One region of the Arthrobacter sp. B1I2 genome, then DNA from elsewhere that is predicted to be linked to it. Evidence: riboswitches for the same ligand, from Rfam matches in the RefSeq annotation. Region 1 holds a riboswitch; each other region holds the start of a gene.
The links. A riboswitch is a leader RNA that binds a small molecule or an ion and turns the genes downstream of it on or off. The one in region 1 is predicted to bind thiamine pyrophosphate.
Positions count from the first base shown of each region.

Region 1 (2,193 bases):
GGGACCTCTGGTTTCCGGGACTCTCATGGTGCTCCTTGGTCTGCCGCGCTGGTGACGGGCTCGAACGGGGGACCGCCCATGGTGACTCCCATGCCCTGTCCTCGTCGAAACCCGGGTCACAATATAGTAAGCATGATTACTAATAAAAGCTAAGCAGCCTTCCATGGGCGCATGGCTGTGCCGGTCCCTTCAGCTCCTAATCCGCCAGCGCCGGCCCAAGAATGTCACGCAGCGCCTCCACCACCAGGTCATGGTCCTGCAGTTGCGGCAACCCGGAGACGGTGACCGTTGCCACCGCGCCCACCCCGGCTACATAGACCGGAAACGCGCCGCCGTGTGCCGCATACCGTGATTGGTCAAACCAGGCGTTGTCCTCAATCCGGCCACCGCCCAGCCTGCCCCGCAGTCCCACCAGGAGGGACGGCACCTCGTACCGGGCGGCCGTGCGCTGCTTGGCCCGGATCCAGTGTTCGTTGTCCGGGGTAGCGCCCGGCAGCGCCACATGGAACAGCACCTGCTCACCCTTCGTGATATCGATGGCGATGGGAAGGGACCGCTCCTTGCCCAGTTCCACCAGGAGCAGGCCGAGGTTCAGGGAGTCATCCAGGCTGAAGCCGGGAAACTGGAGCTCCCGGACTTCGGCTTCGACACGGGCGATCAGCGCCTCCACGGACCCCTCCGGCTGGGCGTCGGGGGAATCAGGATCGAACTCGGTCACATGCGGGGGATTGGCAGTCATGGGCCACAATCTACCCCGCCAGGTGTAAACTTGAGCACGCCCAAAGCGGGCGAAAAAAGCCTTACCCAAACCAAAAGCAACACTTAAACGACAGGGGAGCGCCGCCGTCGGACATCCTGGCAAGAGCCGGGCACCGCAGGTGGGCGCTGAGAGTGCGGACAGCCGCAGACCCTCGAACCTGATCCGGTTAGTACCGGCGCAAGGGAGTCGAGTTCTCAAAGTGTCGCGGCTGCACGGCAAACACCGTCAGCCGGGATCCACTTTCCCCTCCTGTTTCCCAGGAGGATTACATGAGCACTGCATCAATCAAGAAGACCACCAGTAAGTCCTGGCGCGTCGTGGACATTGTGGTCGCCGCGCTGGTGGCCATCGCCGGCGGCGTCATTTTCTGGGCCTGGTCCCAGGGCGCGGCCGCAGTATCCGTGCCGATGAACCGCGGCCTACCCGCCCTTGACCGGCCTGATCGCCGGCGGCTGGATGATCCCCGGCGTCCTGGGAATGCTTATCATCCGCAAGCCCGGAGCTGCACTGTTCTGCGAAACGGTCGCGGCCACCGGCGAGCTCCTGATGGGTTCCCAGTACGGCGCGTCCGTCCTGTTCTCGGGCTTCGTCCAGGGGCTGGGCGCAGAAATCATCTTCGCGATCTTTGTCTACCGCAAGTTCAACCTGCCCGTGTCCCTGCTGGCCGGTGTGGCGTCGGGCCTGTTCTGCGGCCTGAACGACTCCTTTGCGCCCTGGGGCTGGAACATCGCCTACTCCGGCGGAGACAAGCTCGCCTACATTGTCTTCTGCATGATCTCCGGAGCCATCATCGCCGGCGCCCTGTCGTGGGTTGCCACCCGCGGCCTGGCACGTACCGGCGTGCTGAGCTCCTTCGCGTCCCGCAAGGCTGCCGCGGAGCCAGTCTTCTCCTGATGGCACCCGCCCAGGACGCCGCGGCCACGGTCCGGCCCGCCGCTGTCACCGCCCGTGGCTGGGGTTGGCGGCACGCCGGCAGGACCAAGCCTGCCGTCCGTGCCCTTGACCTGGATATCAGGCCCGGGGAGCGGGTGCTCCTGCTCGGCCCTTCGGGTGCCGGGAAGTCGACGCTCCTGCATGCGCTCGCCGGGGTGCTGGGAGATATCAACGACGACGGCGGCGAGGCGGGGGACGCCGACGAGTCGGGGTCGCTGCTGGTTGACGGCGCCGTGCCCCGCGCCCAGCGCGGGCGCGCCGGACTTATGCAGCAGGACCCCGAGACCCAGGTGGTCCTGTCGCGGGTAGGGGACGACGTCGCCTTCGGCGCCGAAAACCTCGCGGTGCCCCGCGACGCCATCTGGGCTCGCGTGCACGAGGCGCTCGCCGACGTCGGCCTGTCCCACCTCCCGCTGGACCACCCGACGTCGGCCCTGTCCGGCGGGCAAAAGCAGCGCCTGGCGCTGGCAGGCATCCTGGCCATGCGCCCGGGACTGATC
Region 1 is NZ_JAUSYC010000001.1:1,398,316-1,400,508, forward strand. Features, by position in the region: gene QFZ57_RS06475 (iron-containing redox enzyme family protein) at 1-27, opposite strand, end outside; gene QFZ57_RS06480 (heme-degrading domain-containing protein) at 197-739, opposite strand; TPP riboswitch at 822-962, shown strand; partial or broken gene QFZ57_RS06485 (ECF transporter S component) at 1,030-1,654, shown strand; gene QFZ57_RS06490 (ABC transporter ATP-binding protein) at 1,654-2,193, shown strand, end outside.

Region 2 (2,193 bases), 1.1 Mb from region 1:
CCGGCAGTTCGAGTTCCGTCCGCAGCAGGCCCAACGCCTCTTCCACGGCGTTCCTGTGGTCATGGACGTTGGGGGCCAGCCGATGATGTGACACAAAAATCAGCGTAGCTCCAAGTCCACCGATATGGCATCAGGAGCCGGTGGCGTCCAGCGCGTCGAGGAGGGAAGCGGCAGCGGCGGCGGGGTCGGGGGCCTCGGTGATGGCGCGGACCACCACGATCCTGCGGGCACCCGCGTCCACCACCTGGTGGACGTTTCCGTGATCGATGCCGCCAATGGCAAACCATGGCACCGGATCCGCCGCCTGCCGGGAAGCTTCGGCCGCGTACTTCACCAGTCCGGGTCCGACGGCGGTCCTGCCCGGTTTGGTGGGCGTGGCCCAGACGGGACCCACACAGAAGTAGTCCAGCCCGGCCGGGCCGGCAGTTGCTGCCAGTGCCGCGTCCACCTGTCCGGTGGTGTGGCTGGAGAGTCCGATGGCGGCGTTTCCGTTAACCAGCGTCCGCGCTGCTGCCAATGGCAGGTCCTTCTGGCCGATGTGGAACACCGGCGCCCCGGACAATACGGCGATGTCCGCCCGGTCATTGACCGCCCACAGCCTGCCATGCCGTACCGCGGTCTCCTTCAGCACCGCCAGGAGGTCAAGTTCCTCCGCAGCCTCGATGGTCTTGTCGCGCAGCTGGATGATGTCCACGCCACCGGCGAACGCGGCGTCCACGAACTGCGCAAAGTCACCCCGGTCCCGGCGGGCATCGGTGCAGAGGTACAGCCGGGCTGCCTTGAGGGCGTCGCTGTCCCGGGCATTGACAACTTCGGTGGCTGAAGGGCGGTGGCCCGCGGGGAAGGATGGGGTGGACACATTCATGGCTGCAAGCCTAGTTCCTCTAAACTGGGCTGGTACTGCGGGAGCCCGCGGCAGCTGTCACAAAGCGCCGGGCTGAGAGGGCGTCAGAGCCGACCGCTTGACCTGATCCGGGTAATGCCGGCGTAGGGAAGGAACCCATATGCGTACCCCCACCCCACCCACCGTCCGGGCCGACGTCGCCGTCATCGGCGGGGGAGTGGTTGGCCACGGAATCGCGTGGGAGGTGCAGCGTTCCGGACGCTCCGTCGTCCTCATCGATGACGCGCCCGGTACCGGTGCCAGCTGGGCCGCCGCCGGCATGCTGGCCCCGGTCAGCGAACTGCACTACCAGGAGGAAGACCTCCTGGAACTCATGCTCGAAGCATCCTCGCGCTGGCCCGGGTTCGCCGCCGGCGTCGCCGGAGCAACGGGCGCCGACCCCGGATACCTTACGACGCCGACCCTCGCCGTGGGTGCCGACGCAGCCGACCGCCGCGCGCTGATGGACCTGCGCACCGTACAGCAGGCCAACGGGCTGGCGGTGGAACCGCTGACCGTGCGGGAGGCCCGGCAGCGCGAGCCACTGCTCAGCCCGGCCATTGCCTGCGCCCTGGAGACCCCGGCCGACCACCAGGTGGATCCCCGGCGGCTGGTAGCGGCACTGCGGCTGGCCCTGGCCGGTACCGTGCAGGAGAAACCGGAACTGGCGGTTGCCGGGGCGGTGGACGGATATGCCGTGCCGGAGCGGGCAGCCGGGCTCTTGTGGGAGGGCGGAGCGGTTGCCGGTGCCCGCCTCGCGGACGGCGGCACGGTCCTGGCGGGGGAAACCGTGGTAGCCAACGGCCTGCAGGCGGGGGCGCTCGGCGGCCTTCCCGGCGGCCTGGAGCTGCCCCTGCGGCCCGTGCACGGGGACATCCTCCGCCTTGCCGTTCCCCGGCACCTTCAGCCCCTGGTGACCGCCACGGTGCGGGGCCTGGTCCACGGCATCCCGGTGTACATCGTCCCGCGGCAGGACGGAACCGTGGTGATCGGAGCCACGCAGCGGGAGGACGCCCTTTCCGATGCCGTCAGCGCCGGGGGCGTGTACCAGCTGCTGCGGGATGCGCAGGCGCTGCTGCCCGCCGTCGCTGAACTGGAACTCCTGGAGTGCACCGCCCGCGCCCGGCCCGGAACCCCCGACAATGCGCCGCTGCTGGGCCGGGTGCCGGCGGCCCCTGGCTCCGCCGGCGAAGGCGCCGGGCACGTCCCGGGGCTCATCATTGCCACCGGGTTCTTCCGGCACGGCGTCCTGCTCACTCCGGCCGCAGCCGCCATCTGCACGGAACTGCTGGACGGAAAAGCCGATCCCC
Region 2 is NZ_JAUSYC010000001.1:2,480,551-2,482,743, forward strand. Features, by position in the region: gene QFZ57_RS11630 (RNB domain-containing ribonuclease) at 1-94, opposite strand, end outside; gene thiE (thiamine phosphate synthase) at 131-865, opposite strand; TPP riboswitch at 893-1,011, shown strand; gene thiO (glycine oxidase ThiO) at 1,005-2,193, shown strand, end outside.
Region 2: linked by a shared signal. The riboswitch ahead of thiO (glycine oxidase ThiO) and the one ahead of QFZ57_RS06485 (ECF transporter S component) in region 1 are both predicted to bind thiamine pyrophosphate.

Region 3 (2,193 bases), 1.5 Mb from region 1:
CTGCACGACGATGAGGTGGCGGCAACCCGGCAGGCGCCGTTGGCCGAGCCTGCACCGGCTCCTGCTGCTGCTCCTGCTCCTGCAGAGGAGAAGCACGACGCCGATGCCCCCGCACGTCCCGCAGCTGTCCTGACCTTCGGCGGCGAGGAAGTCCCGCTTCCGTTCGTGGAACACGCGGAGGAGCAGCATCCCAGGCCCGCCCTCACCCTGGACCGCCTCGCGGAAGCGTTCGCCCACCTCGGCCAGCCGGCTTCCCCCATGGAGAACGCGCCCGCCAAGGCCGCAGATGCGGTGAAGGCAGCCGAACAGGCAGGGCCCGAACGGCAGGCTGACGGGGGAGTGGCATCCCCCGCCACCGTGGCCGCTCCGGCTGACAAGGACTACTCCGACCACACGCTGGAGCAGTCCCGGCAACGCAGGCCGCGGCGCCACCGCGCTGCCAGCCGTGCCCAGGGTGCCGCCAACGAGACCGCCGTCCAGCACCACGAGAGCGTCCAGGCGGCCAGTACCGGCCATTCGCACGCAGCCAAGGCCCCGGACACCCATAAAGCAGCGCCGGCGGATAAGGGCAGGCAGTCGGAGGAGCCCATCATTCTGGGCGTAGGAGTCCCGGCTTCGGAGCTTTAGCCAGGGCTGGGTCAACACGCCACCCAGGAAGTCCCCGCTGTGTGGACAGTTCCCCCCGCGAAGTGCAGGGGGAAAGGTCAGCGGAGCGGGGACTTTCTGCGTGCCCGGCCCGTCACTTTGCCGCGGCCGGCACCGAAGCAGCTAGGCTGGAAAATCGACACGGGGTGCCGCGCAGAAGGCCGGCTGAGATCCAGACCCGTTGAACCTGTCCGGCTAGTACCGGCGAAGGGATGTCTCTTGTCGTCGACCCTTTCCATGCCCCTGCCAACTGCATCCGGTGATCCTTCGGCGCTGCCCGTGGGCCGCGACGTCCCACGCGTCCTCTCCATCGCCGGCTCCGACCCGTCCGGCGGAGCCGGCATCCAGGCGGACCTCAAAAGCATCGCCGCCCACGGCGGATACGGCATGGCTGCGATTACCGCCCTCACGGCCCAAAACACCCGGGGCGTGCAGGCTGTCCACGTTCCCCCGGCAGCCTTCCTGGCCCAGCAGCTGGATGCCGTCAGTGATGACATCAGCATCGACGCCGTCAAGATCGGCATGCTGGGTGATGAGGCGGTGATCCGCACTGTCCGCCAATGGCTCGGGAAGGTCCGTCCCGCCGTCGTGGTCCTTGACCCCGTGATGGTGGCCACGAGCGGCGACCGGTTGCTCAAGGAGTCCGCCGAAGCTGCCCTGCGGGACCTGTTGCCCCTTGCACACCTCATCACCCCCAACCTGCCCGAGCTCGCCATACTGGTGGGCGCGGACCCGGCGGAAAGCTGGGACGCGGCGCTGGACCAGGGGAGGCGCCTGGCGGATGCCACCGTGGCCACAGTATTGGTCAAGGGTGGCCACCTGGCAGGCCTGGCCTGCCCGGACGCGCTGGTGAACACCGTGGGCCTTCTGGGGCAGGAAGTGGTGGAAGTGCAGGGCAACCGGGTCGCTACCCGCAACAGCCACGGCACCGGCTGTTCTCTGTCCTCGGCAATGGCCACGGTGCAGGCCCGCCTGGGGGACTGGGAAGCATCGCTGCGGACGGTCAAGCCCTGGCTGGCAGGCGCACTTGAGAACTCCGGCCAGCTGGAGGTAGGCCAGGGCAACGGCCCCGTGCACCATTTCCACCATGTGCGGCCGGTCCTGGCGGAAGGCGGCTTCGCGGCCCGGTTGTGGGCGGAAGCACAACAGGACCTCGCGGACATCTACGCGCTGGACTTTATCCACGGCCTGGTCTCAGGCGATCTTGCCGAAACGGATTTTGCCTACTACCTGGCCCAGGATGCCCTCTACCTGAACGGCTACTCCCGGGTGCTGGCGCGGGCCAGCGCCCTGGCACCCTCGGAGGCCGACCAGCTGTTCTGGGCCCGGTCCGCGCAGCAGTGCCTTGAAGTGGAATCCGAACTCCACCGGTCGTGGCTCAGCACCCGCCCGGCCCAGACCGGCTTGGGCCCCGTCACCAAGTCCTACGTTGACCACCTCACCGCGGCGTCGGCGTCGGGCAGTTACGCGGTCCTTGCCGCCGCCGTCCTGCCCTGCTTCTGGCTCTATGCCGAGGTTGGCGAAAAGCTGCATGCCCGGTTCCTTGCC
Region 3 is NZ_JAUSYC010000001.1:2,935,382-2,937,574, forward strand. Features, by position in the region: gene QFZ57_RS13660 (Rne/Rng family ribonuclease) at 1-627, shown strand, start outside; TPP riboswitch at 778-875, shown strand; gene thiD (bifunctional hydroxymethylpyrimidine kinase/phosphomethylpyrimidine kinase) at 883-2,193, shown strand, end outside.
Region 3: linked by a shared signal. The riboswitch ahead of thiD (bifunctional hydroxymethylpyrimidine kinase/phosphomethylpyrimidine kinase) and the one ahead of QFZ57_RS06485 (ECF transporter S component) in region 1 are both predicted to bind thiamine pyrophosphate.

Region 4 (2,193 bases), 1.4 Mb from region 1:
GAGTGGTCCCAGGGTGTAGAACGGCGCCCCCTTGCAGAGTTCCTGCTGCCGCTCGACGTTTTCGCGGACCAGGTGGAAGGGAACGTGGCCGGGCCCTTCCACCATCACCTGCACGTCGTACTTCCAGGCACGCTGGGTAAGCTCGGCAAGCGTGTCCAGTTCCGCGAACTGGGCCGCGTCGTTGGCGTCCGCCGTTGAACCTGGACGCAAGCCGTCACCCAGGGAGAAGGCGACGTCGTACTTCGCGAAGATTTCGCACAGCTCGTCGAAGTGCGTGTAAAGGAAGTTCTCCTGGTGGTGGGCCAGGCACCAGCCGGCCATGATCGAGCCGCCCCGCGAGACAATCCCCGTCACCCGGTTGGCTGTGAGCGGGACATACCGCAGCAGCACGCCGGCGTGGATGGTCATATAGTCCACGCCCTGCTCGCACTGTTCAATCACGGTGTCCCGGAAAATCTCCCAGGTCAGCGCGTTGGCTTCCCCGTTGACCTTCTCGAGGGCCTGGTAGATGGGGACGGTCCCGATAGGAACCGGAGAGTTTCGGATGATCCATTCCCTGGTGGTGTGGATGTCGTCGCCGGTGGAAAGATCCATCACGGTGTCCGCGCCCCACTGGGTGGCCCACTGCAGCTTGTCCACCTCCTCGGCGATAGAACTGGTGACCGCCGAGTTGCCGATGTTCGCATTGATTTTCACCAGGAATGCCTTGCCGATGATCATCGGCTCGGACTCAGGGTGGTTGATGTTGCTGGGGATGATGGCCCGGCCGGCAGCTACTTCACTGCGGACCAGTTCGACGTCGCAGTTCTCGCGGAGCGCCACGAAGCGCATCTCCTGCGTGATGATTCCCTGCCGGGCATAGTGCATCTGCGTCACGGTCCTGCCTTCGACGGCGCGGCGGGGCACCGGTTGCGCGCCCTTCCACTCCGCCGAGGCAGCACCGCGGCGCACGGCCGAGCGGCCGTCGTCGAGGAGGTTGCGCTCCCGGCCGCTGTATGCCTCCGTGTTTCCACGTGCCGCGATCCACGCCGAGCGGAAGGGCTGCAGGCCGCGGACGGGGTCGCTGCCGGGCCCCGCTGTCCGGTAGGTCCGGAAGGGCGCGTTCGGCTGGCCGTTGGGGGACGGCTCCAGGGCGACCTCCGTCACCGGTACCCGGATTCCGGACCCGGCGTCTTCAATGAACGCCAACGAATGCGACGACAGGGACTGGGTCACCTGCGGTGCCGATGCAGTGCCGGACTCCCCGGCGGCCGGCACGTGGGCAGGGTTCAACTGGGTGTTTTGCGTACTCAAGGGAATACTCACTTCCTTCGCCGGCATTACCCGGACAGGTTCAACGGTCGCAGGCTGCGTCAGCCCGATCTCAGCCCTTGCAGGGGCACCCGTGTGGTCAGGATCGAAGCTACCACAGGGCCGCGGAAGCGCCCCGTCACATTGCGGGTGCTAGCCTGTCCGGGCATCGAAAGGAGCCGGAATGGCAGGCATCATTCACTTTCGCGGTCCCGTTTTGGCCGCACCGGACCAAGTACGGCACGGGCTCTGGTCAGTGGACGGCAGGCTCACGTTCCGCCGGCCCGCCGCCCCTCCGGACCGGGTGCTCGATGGATGGGTCCTGCCCGGCTTCGCGGATGCCCACTGCCACATCGGGCTGGGGCCCGCCGGGCCAGTCGAACCCGCCGTTGCGCGGGAACAGGCACTGGCTGACCTGAACGCCGGGACACTGCTGGTCCGGGACGCCGGCTCACCCGCCGATACCCGCTGGATGCAGGGCGGCCGGGACTTCCCGGTGCTGATCCGTGCCGGACGGCATGTCGCCCGGACGCGCCGGTACCTGCGCGGCTTTGCCGAGGAGGTTGAGCCGGAGGGCCTCGTTGAGGCTGTGCGAAAGCAGGCGCGCGACGGCGACGGCTGGGTCAAGCTGGTGGGGGACTGGATTGACCGGAGCGTTGGTGACCTGGCGCCTTCCTTTCCCGCCGCCGTCGTGCGTGACGCCGTCCAGGCTGCTCATGATGAAGGTGCCCGGGTCACGGCGCATTGCTTTGCCGAGGACACCCTGGACCAGGTGCTGGACGCCGGGATCGACTGTGTCGAGCACGCCACGGGGCTCCTGCCCCGCCACCTGCCCCGCTTTGTGGAACAGGGCGTACCGATCGTGCCCACGCTCATCAACATCGCCACGTTCCCCGATATTGC
Region 4 is NZ_JAUSYC010000001.1:2,842,143-2,844,335, forward strand. Features, by position in the region: gene thiC (phosphomethylpyrimidine synthase ThiC) at 1-1,293, opposite strand, end outside; TPP riboswitch at 1,289-1,396, opposite strand; gene QFZ57_RS13200 (amidohydrolase family protein) at 1,475-2,193, shown strand, end outside.
Region 4: linked by a shared signal. The riboswitch ahead of thiC (phosphomethylpyrimidine synthase ThiC) and the one ahead of QFZ57_RS06485 (ECF transporter S component) in region 1 are both predicted to bind thiamine pyrophosphate.